Regions from separate parts of the Salinimonas marina genome, predicted to be linked through region 2. Evidence: predicted binding sites of a transcription regulator. Region 2 holds the regulator's gene; each other region holds the start of a gene.
What was found. The regulator MetJ, encoded in region 2, represses methionine synthesis genes. The targets are predictions, from matches to a motif close to TAGACGTCTAGACGTCTA.

Region 1 (3,287 bases), 530 kb from region 2:
GTTGAATCAGCACGATATGATCCTGATGCCACTGGTAGGCTTTGACAAGAAGGGCAACCGGCTGGGCATGGGCGGGGGCTTTTATGACCGCTCACTGGCGGCGTTGCCGGCCGGCGACAAACGTCCGGTGCTGGTAGGCATCGCCCACGATTGTCAGCAGGTAGACGCCCTGCCCGTCGCCAGCTGGGACATCCCCTGTGATGTTATCGTCACGCCCGCGGGGGTGCATAACCAGAAATACACGCAAAGCCAGCAATCCAGCCCCCAAATGGTCTGAGGATAAGGTACACTTTTGATTCTTTAAGATGGGAGGGATTATGGACCAGAACGAAAAGAAAAAAGCCGTTGCGCAAGCCGCCTTACAATATGTGCAATATGATACCGTCGTGGGCGTGGGCACAGGCTCTACCGTTAATTACTTTATTGATGAACTGGCCTCAATAAAAGATAAAATAACCGGGGCAGTGTCCAGCTCGCAGGCGTCTACCGAGCGTCTCGAGGCGGCGGGTATTGAAGTGTTTGAGCTTAACAATGTTGATTCATTGGGCATATATGTGGACGGCGCGGATGAGGTCACCGAACACAAACATATGATAAAAGGCGGCGGCGCCGCCCTTACCCGTGAAAAGATAGTCGCCGCGGTGGCCGAGACCTTTGTGTGTATTGTGGATGACTCTAAACAGGTTCCGATATTGGGTAATTTTCCATTGCCGGTGGAAGTGATTCCGATGGCGCGCTCTTATGTGGCCCGGGAACTGGTCAAACTGGGCGGCGATCCGGTTTACCGTCAGGGTGTGGTTACCGACAACGGCAATGTCATTTTAGACGTGCACAATCTTGAAATCCTCAATCCTCGCGAGCTTGAAGCGAAGATCAACAATATCGTCGGCGTGGTAACCAATGGTATTTTTGCCATGCGTGGTGCCGATGTGGTGTTAAGTGCCACCCAGCAAGGCGTAAAAACCTTCAAGTAAGCGTTTAATGTCTTTAGCTGTGGTCGCCTGACTATGGCTAAAGAGCGGTTTCAAGCCGCGACAACTTCCGCGCGGTCAAAATTGCCTGATAATCTTCTTTGCACCTTCTGTCACATCTGGTACTTTGGTATTTAGACGTCCAGATGTCTTTTAATAATTCACTAAGGCTGAGATTGCAAGCGATGAGTAAAGTGTCATTACCGAAAGAAAAGATCCGTATTTTGTTGTTAGAGGGGGTGCACCACAGCGCCGTAGAAACCCTGAAAAGCAGTGGCTACAGCAATATCGAGTATCTTAAAAGCTCGTTGCCGGAAGAGGAGCTGATTGAAAAGATTAAAGATGTCCATTTTATTGGTATTCGTTCCCGAACTCAGCTGACCGAGCCGGTTATTGCGGCCGCCCAAAAGCTGGTCGCCGTAGGCTGCTTTTGCATCGGCACCAATCAGGTCGACCTGAACGCGACCCAGCGCCGCGGGATCCCGGTTTTTAACGCCCCCTTTTCGAATACCCGCTCCGTGGCCGAGCTGGTGCTGGGACAAATTATTTTGTTACTGCGGGGCGTGCCTGCCAAAAATGCCAAGGCGCACCGTGGGGAATGGGACAAATCGGCCAATGGCTCCTTCGAGGCCCGGGGAAAGACCCTGGGCATCATTGGTTATGGTCATATCGGTACCCAGCTTAGTATCCTGGCTGAGCATCTTGGCATGAAAGTCCAGTTTTTTGACATCGAAGATAAGCTGGTGCTGGGCAATGCGGTGCAAATTAAGAAGCTGGATACCCTGCTGGCGTCCTCCGATGTGGTCTCGCTGCATGTTCCTGAGACCGACTCCACCCAGAATATGATCGATGCCCAGACGCTATCGAAGATGAAACCGGGCAGTATTTTTATCAATGCCTCCCGGGGCACGGTGGTGGATATTGACGCGCTGGTCAAAGAACTGGAAGCCGGGCGCCTCAATGGTGCTGCCATTGATGTGTTTCCGGTAGAGCCAAAGTCCAATACCGAAGAGTTTGTGTCGCCGCTACGTCAATTCGACAATGTTATTCTGACTCCCCATGTGGGCGGAAGTACTCAGGAAGCACAGGAAAACATTGGAATTGAAGTTGCTGGCAAGCTGGCGAAATACAGTGATAACGGTTCCACCCTGTCGGCCGTAAACTTTCCCGAAGTCTCGTTACCGGGTCACCCCGGCCGCTCGCGGTTATTGCATATTCATGAAAACCGGCCCGGCGTTATTATGCAGATCAACAGTACCTTTGCTGAGCGCGGGATCAATATTGAAGCACAGTACCTGCAAACCTCCGGGGATATCGGCTATGTGGTTATCGATGTGGCCGCGGATAATGCCTACGACGGATTGAGTCAGCTAATGCAGATTGACGGCACCATCAAAGCCCGCTTGTTACACTAAACGGTTCGCGGGGTAACCCCCAATAAAGCAGGTGAGTCGCCCCGCGGCTTACCTGCTGTAAATCGACAAAGTCAGTTTGCATAGATGTCGATAAAAAAGTAGCTGGTGATAAGTACGCTGACCATCATCACAAAATAACGAATATAATGCGCTGCTATCAATCGCGAGATGCGCGCCGCCAGATACCCGCCCGCCAGAGTGCCGGTTAACACCAACGCGCCTTCCACCCAGGCAATCTGGTCCTGAACCACGAAGATCACAATCGCAATCATTGACACCACACATGAGATAAGCAATTTCATTGCGTTCATCACATTGATATTGGTATAGCCGGCCAGCACCAGATAACTGAGCGAAATAATACCCAACCCCGCGTTAAAAAAACCGCCGTATATACCAATCAGTAACAACAGCACGACTAAGGCGGCCCTTGCCGTTCCTGCCATACGGGCATGCCCGTTACCCAGCATTCTAAACCCGCGGTTTAGCTGCTCCCCAAAGATAAACAGTAAGGTGGCAAATAACAGCAGCCAGGGTATGGCTTCTTGAAAAACGGTTTCGGGGGTTTGCAATAATGACCAGGCCCCCACCAGTCCGCCCACGGTGCTCACCATCACCAGAGCAGGCAACACCGAGCGATGGCTGCGAAGCTCTTCTTTAAAGGCGTAAGCGCCGCTCAGGTAGCCGGCACAAGAGGCAAAGGTGTTGGTGGCATTAGCACTGATGGCCGGGACCCCGGCCATCAGCAACATCGGAAAGGTGATAAAACTGCCTCCTCCGGCAATACTGTTTAATACGCCGCCAAAAAAGCCTGCCACCAATAACCCTGCCCAGTCCCAGCTCATCGTTGAGTCAGACGCCTACGGGCCTATCGCCGAACAGCAGGCCCGGGCAGTACGGT
Region 2 (3,287 bases):
CACAGTGTACTCCTTACACCAAAAAACTGACTCCAGTGTAGCGTGACTTGTAACAGGCTTACAGTGTTTATCCGGTGACCCGCTATTGCCTGGGCTTAACGCACCCCCAGCATGTGACAAATTGCGTAGCTGAGTTCGCTGCGATTAAGGGTATAAAAATGAAAATGCTTTACGCCTTCTTTGGCCAGAACTTTAACCTGCTCCATGGCAATATTGGCGCCCAGTAAATTGCGGGTGGTCTGGTCGTCTTCCGCCAGCCCGTCAAACATTTTGTGCATCCAGCCGGGCACATGCACATTGGCAAATTCAGCAAACTTGAGCAGGGTCTGATAATTGGTAACCGGCAATATACCTGGCACAATATCCAGCTCAATGCCGGTGGCCGCCGCGCGATCGCGAAAACGCAAAAAGGTGCTGGTATCGAAAAAGAACTGGGTGATGGCCTCGCTGGCCCCGGCCTCCGCTTTTCGTTTTAAGTTGAGTAAATCGGCCTGCGGGTTAGCCGCCTCGGGGTGCTTTTCCGGATAAGCCGCCACCGACACCTCAAAATCGGCCACCTCCTTTAACAGTGTGACCAGTTGTGAGGCGTACATTTCGGTTTTTTCCATCCCTGGCGGCAGATCACCACGCAAGGCCACAATGCGACGGATGCCGGAGTCCCAGTAATCCTGAGCAATTTGTTTTAGCTCATCGCGGCTGGCATCCACACAGGTCAGATGCGGGGCGGCGGCGATGCCCGTCTGCTGATGAATACGTTTGACAACCTCATGGGTGCGATCCCGCTCGCCACTATTTGCACCGTAAGTCACCGACATATAGGAGGGCTTGAGCGGTGCCAGGCGCTCTACCGACTTCCACAGGGTTTGTTCCATTTTTTCCGACTTGGGCGGAAAAAACTCAAACGAGACATTGATGTCACGTAATTCAGACAATGATTGGTTTAGGGCATCTATCCCCTGTGCATAAGACACCATAAAATACTCAAATTTGGCCGTTTAGACGTCTAAATTAGTTAATATATGTCTAGACGTCAAGCGGTTTACACTGCTCAATTGACCTTTTCTGTACAAAGTTTAGAATTTACCTTCATATATAATAACGAGCAGTCTGAGAGCTTTGAATGGCACAATGGAACGGAAAGTATATTCACCCCTACGCAGAACATGGCAAAAAGAGCGAACAGGTAAAAAAAGTCACGGTATCGATCCCCATCAATGTGCTCAAAGAGCTGACTGATGAACGGACCCGCCGGCAGATAAATAATTTACGTCACGCCACCAATTCAGAATTGTTGTGCGAGGCATTTTTGCATGCCTTTACCGGTCAGCCGTTGCCCAATGATGATGATCTTCGTAAAGATAATCCGAATCGGGTCCCGGCCGAAGCCCGCCGGATCATGGAAGCCATGGGCATTGACTCTTCAATTGAGAATGATGCTTAAGAGATGATTGTAACGGCGCCTCAGATCTGAGGCGCCGTTGCTACAAGTGAACGGACCCGACGCGGGTTCAGTCGTCGTTGTAGTGAGAGGGTAAGGTTTCCAGCCGGGCAACCCCCGAAGCAATGGCGGCTTTAGCCACTGCGGTGGCAATCCGGGAACACAGTCGCGGGTCCATCGGCTTTGGAATAATATAGTCTTTGCCGAAGGTCAGCGAGGCTGAATTACTGGCTTTTAGCACTTCCGGTGGCACCTCTTCTTTGGTGATACCACGAATGGCTTCCACCGCTGCTACTTTCATTTCATCATTAATGGCACTGGCCCGAACATCCAGCGCGCCCCTGAAAATAAAGGGGAAACACAGTACATTGTTCACCTGATTGGGGTAGTCAGAACGGCCTGTGGCCATAATCAGATCGTCTCTTACTTCCCGGGCCAGTTCTGGTTTAATCTCAGGATCCGGGTTTGAGCAGGCAAACACCACCGGGTTTGGTGCCATCAGTTTTAAGGCTTCAGGAGGCAACAAGTCAGGACCAGACACCCCCACAAAAATATCCGCCCCGTCCATTACATCTTCCAGGGTGCGTTTATCCGTGTTGTTGGCAAACAGCTGTTTATGTTCGGTTAAGTCATCCCGGCGGGTATGAATCACGCCTTTGCGATCGAGCATATAGATGCGTTCGCGCTGGGCACCACATTTAATCAGCAATTCCATACAGGCGACGGCAGCGGCGCCGGCCCCCAGACACACAATTTTGGCATCTTCGATATTTTTGTCCTGAATTTCTAATGCATTCAGCATCCCGGCGGCGGTGACAATCGCGGTACCATGCTGGTCATCATGAAACACCGGGATCTTGCAGCGTTTAATCAGCTCCTGCTCAATTTCGAAACATTCCGGCGCTTTGATATCTTCTAAATTAATGCCGCCAAAGGTGTCAGCAATATTGGCCACCGTATTAATGAACTCTTCGGTGGTGCGGTGTTTAACCTCTATATCAATGGCATCAAGACCGGCAAAACGTTTAAACAGCAAGGCTTTGCCTTCCATTACCGGCTTTGAAGCCAGGGGGCCCAGATTGCCAAGCCCCAGTATCGCGGTGCCATTGCTGATGACTGCCACCATATTGCCTTTGCCGGTATACCGATAAGCTTCTTCGGGATCATTCGCAATCTCGCGTACAGGTTCAGCCACGCCCGGACTGTAAGCCAGCGCCAGGTCATCCACGGTTTCGGCGGGTTTTGATAATTCGACCCGAATTTTGCCCGGGGTAGGTTTTGCATGATAATCAAGCGCACGTTGTCTGAAATCTGACATTTATCGATGTCCTTTATGGTCTCTGGTGTAGGGTTGTACTGTCGACAGCCCGGCCGGGGCTGGCGTGCTGCTGTTATTAGACAGGGCCGGTTTTGCTGGGTGGTCTGTCTATTTATTTTTTGAGGTTACTTTAGCACAGCCTCACCGGGCGAACATATCTGATGACGTTCTGGTTCAATCTAATGGATTCGCGCCGCGGCGGCTAGACACATCGCCGCATAATCTCTATTTTTGCTGTTTATACTGCTTTAGCCCCTATAGGTTGCAGTATGCGCAGGGCGGGCAATAGATCAAAAGCCATGACTGCAGAAAAGCACAGAACCGAGGTTACAGCACGAAGACGATGACGAAGAGGGGCGCGGCTTTACCCTTTTTAAGGGCGAAGCAACAGACATAAAAAAAGCGCCATAAGGCGCTTTTTTTGGAATCTGTGACCCGGGCTTACTTTTTGCCCAGTGCACCGAAACGTTTCTTGAAGCGGTCAACACGACCACCGGTGTCAACGTTACGCTGCTTACCAGTATAGAAAGG
Region 3 (3,287 bases), 1.1 Mb from region 2:
CAGCTGCTCAGCCGCTTCTACCGCCAGCTGTACTTCAGAGCCGGTACCAATAAGAATAATATCCGGGGTGCCGTCACAGTCTTTTAAGATGTAACCACCTTTTTCAATGGCAGCGACCTGCTCTTTGCTGCGTTGCTGCTGCGCCACGCCCTGACGGGTGAAGATCAGCGAGGTGGGGCCGTCGGTACGCATAATCGCCTGTTTCCAGGCCACCGCGGATTCCACCTGGTCACAGGGACGCCAGTTATCCAGATTCGGAGTGGAACGCAGAGCCACCAGCTGCTCTACCGGTTGGTGGGTGGGGCCGTCTTCGCCCAGGCCAATAGAGTCATGGGTGTACACGAAAATAGAAGGGGCTTTCATCAGCGCCGCCATGCGTACCGCATTGCGGGCATATTCCATAAACATCAGGAAGGTGGCGCCGTAGGCTTTCAGGCCACCGTGCAACACCATGCCGTTCATAATGCCCGACATACCAAATTCTCGTACACCGTAATAAACATAGTTGCCGCTGGCATCATCATTAATGACCCCTTTGCTGCCTTCCCACAAGGTCAGGTTAGAGCCAGCCAAATCGGCTGATCCACCAATCATTTCAGGCAGCAACGGCCCATAGGCATTCAGCGTGTTTTGCGAGGCTTTACGGGTTGCCAGGGTTTCGGGATTGGCCTGCAGTTTGGCAATGTATTCATCGGCTTTTTCAACAAAGTTGTCTGGCAGCTCACCGTTTACGCGGCGTGAAAACTCAGCAGCTTCTTGCGGATAAGCTTCCTGATACCGGGCAAATTTGTCTTCCCAGTTTTTTTGCGCATGCTGGCCTTTTTCTCTGGCGCTCCATTCTGCCGCTACATCAGCCGGGATTTCAAACGGCGCCGCCGTCCAGCCCAGCTCTTCGCGGGTTGCTTCAATTTCATCATCACCCAGCGCCGCACCATGACAAGATTCTGAGCCCTGTTTGTTTGGTGAACCAAAGCCAATGATGGTTTTACAAATGATCAAGGTTGGTGCGCTGGTATTGCTTCGGGCTTCTTCAATGGCTTTGCGAACCTGATCAGAGTCATGTCCATCGACATGCTCAATAACCTGCCAGCCATAGGCTTTAAAGCGTGCCGGGGTGTCGTCGGTAAACCAGCCTTCTACTTCACCATCAATTGAAATGCCGTTGTCGTCGTAAAAGGCAATCAGTTTGCCCAGACCCAGCGTTCCGGCCAGCGAACACACTTCGTGGGAGATACCTTCCATCAGACAGCCGTCACCTAAAAAGGCATAGGTGTAGTGGTCTACAATATCCAGGTCGGGCTTGTTGAACTGCGCTGCCATCACTTTTTCTGCAAGCGCCATACCTACCGCATTACTGAGGCCCTGACCCAAAGGGCCGGTGGTGGTTTCGACACCCGGCGCATAGCCATATTCAGGGTGGCCCGGGGTTTTTGAATGCAACTGGCGAAAGTTTTTGAGCTCTTCAATCGGCAGGTCGTAACCGGTAAGGTGCAATAGTGAATAAAGCAACATAGAACCGTGGCCATTAGACAGCACAAAGCGATCGCGGTTAGCCCAGTCAGGGTTAGTGGGGTTATGCGATAAAAAGTCACACCATAGCACCTGAGCAATGTCGGCCATTCCCATGGGCGCCCCCGGGTGACCCGATTTGGCTTTTTGAACTGCATCCATGCTTAAAGCACGGACCGCATTGGCAAGTTCACGACGAGTGGGCATGTTGTCTCCTGGTTATTTGTTCCTACAGGCAAAGTGATACGCCAGCATTGTTATTTAGCTCAGCGCAGGGTTTTGACTGTTATACGTGAAAATAGCAACTATTCTTACCTATGCGCCCCGCCACTGCAATGGGTTTTACGGTAATGGCAGACGCCGGCGTAAAAAAATGCCACCATTTGGGTATCCTTGTTAAGTGGTGGTCAATCTAACATTGTCAACCATACGTTCCAAATGGACTTTTAGACGTCCAGATGTAAAGACTGGTATTTTGAGGTATATCTAGTACAATTACGCCTTTAATGAGGGCAAAACCTAACGGAGAATTTATGGCTACGCAGTTATTCACATCCGAGTCAGTATCAGAAGGTCATCCAGATAAGATTGCAGACCAGATTTCTGATGCGGTGTTAGACGCTATTTTGGAACAGGATCCGAAAGCTCGGGTGGCATGCGAAACCTATGTTAAAACCGGTATGGTACTGGTTGGCGGTGAGATCACTACCTCAGCCTGGGTCGACATTGAAGAGCTGACCCGACAAACCGTTAAAGAAATCGGCTATACCCATTCAGATATGGGCTTTGATGCGGACTCGTGCGCGGTGTTAAATGCTATTGGTAAGCAGTCACCAGATATCAATCAGGGTGTGGATCGCACCAGTCCCGAAGAACAGGGCGCGGGTGACCAGGGTCTGATGTTTGGCTATGCCAGTGACGAAACCGAGGTACTGATGCCGGCCCCCATTACCTATGCCCATCGTCTGGTGCAAAAACAGGCCGAAGTGCGTAAATCGGGCAAGCTGGACTTTTTACGACCCGATGCCAAAAGCCAGGTAACCTTTGTATACGAAAACGATAAACCGGTGGGTGTCGATGCGGTGGTTCTGTCTACCCAGCATTGCGACAGTGTCAGCACCGAGCAAGTCCGCGAGGCGGTGATGGAAGAAATCATCAAGCCGGTGTTGCCTGAACAGTGGCTCACCAACCGCACCAAGTTTCATATAAATCCCACCGGCCGCTTTGTTATCGGTGGTCCGGTAGGCGACTGCGGTCTTACTGGCCGTAAAATAATTGTCGATACCTATGGTGGCATGGCCCGTCATGGCGGCGGTGCGTTTTCGGGTAAAGATCCCTCAAAAGTTGACCGCTCTGCAGCCTATGCGGGTCGCTATGTGGCAAAAAATATTGTGGCCGCCGGGCTGGCACGTCGTTGTGAAATTCAGATCTCTTATGCTATCGGTGTCGCCGAACCTACGTCTATCAGTATTGAAACCTTTGGCACTGCCACGGTGGATGAGAAAACCCTGGTGGCGCTGGTACGCGAGCATTTCGACCTGCGTCCTTATGGTCTGATTAAGATGCTGGATCTTGAACGCCCCATTTATCATGCTACCGCCGCCTATGGTCACTTTGGCCGCGAACAATTTCCGTGGGAACGCACCGATAAAGCCGAAGCACTCAAAGCTTCGGTGTAATCTCTGATACCAGGCTTAACTGCCTATCGCTGACTTGTGCGCCGCTAATGGGGCTTCACCTCATTAGCGGCGTTGTTGTTTTCATCCAGCGCTCAAAAA

Region 1: serA (phosphoglycerate dehydrogenase) is a predicted target of MetJ. The motif match lies at 1,107-1,124, and genes of this name have one in related genera.
Region 3: metK (methionine adenosyltransferase) is a predicted target of MetJ. The motif match lies at 1,949-1,966, and genes of this name have one in related genera.

What each region holds. Positions count from the first base shown of each region.
Region 1 is NZ_CP064795.1:868,052-871,338, reverse strand. Features, by position in the region: gene IT774_RS03735 (5-formyltetrahydrofolate cyclo-ligase) at 1-277, shown strand, start outside; gene rpiA (ribose-5-phosphate isomerase RpiA) at 318-974, shown strand; gene serA (phosphoglycerate dehydrogenase) at 1,157-2,386, shown strand; gene IT774_RS03720 (sulfite exporter TauE/SafE family protein) at 2,458-3,231, opposite strand.
Region 2 is NZ_CP064795.1:342,765-346,051, forward strand. Features, by position in the region: gene metF (methylenetetrahydrofolate reductase) at 96-974, opposite strand; gene metJ (met regulon transcriptional regulator MetJ) at 1,121-1,441, shown strand; gene IT774_RS01520 (malic enzyme-like NAD(P)-binding protein) at 1,509-2,756, opposite strand; gene rpmE (50S ribosomal protein L31) at 3,198-3,287, opposite strand, start outside.
Region 3 is NZ_CP064795.1:2,999,742-3,003,028, forward strand. Features, by position in the region: gene tkt (transketolase) at 1-1,716, opposite strand, end outside; gene metK (methionine adenosyltransferase) at 2,043-3,188, shown strand.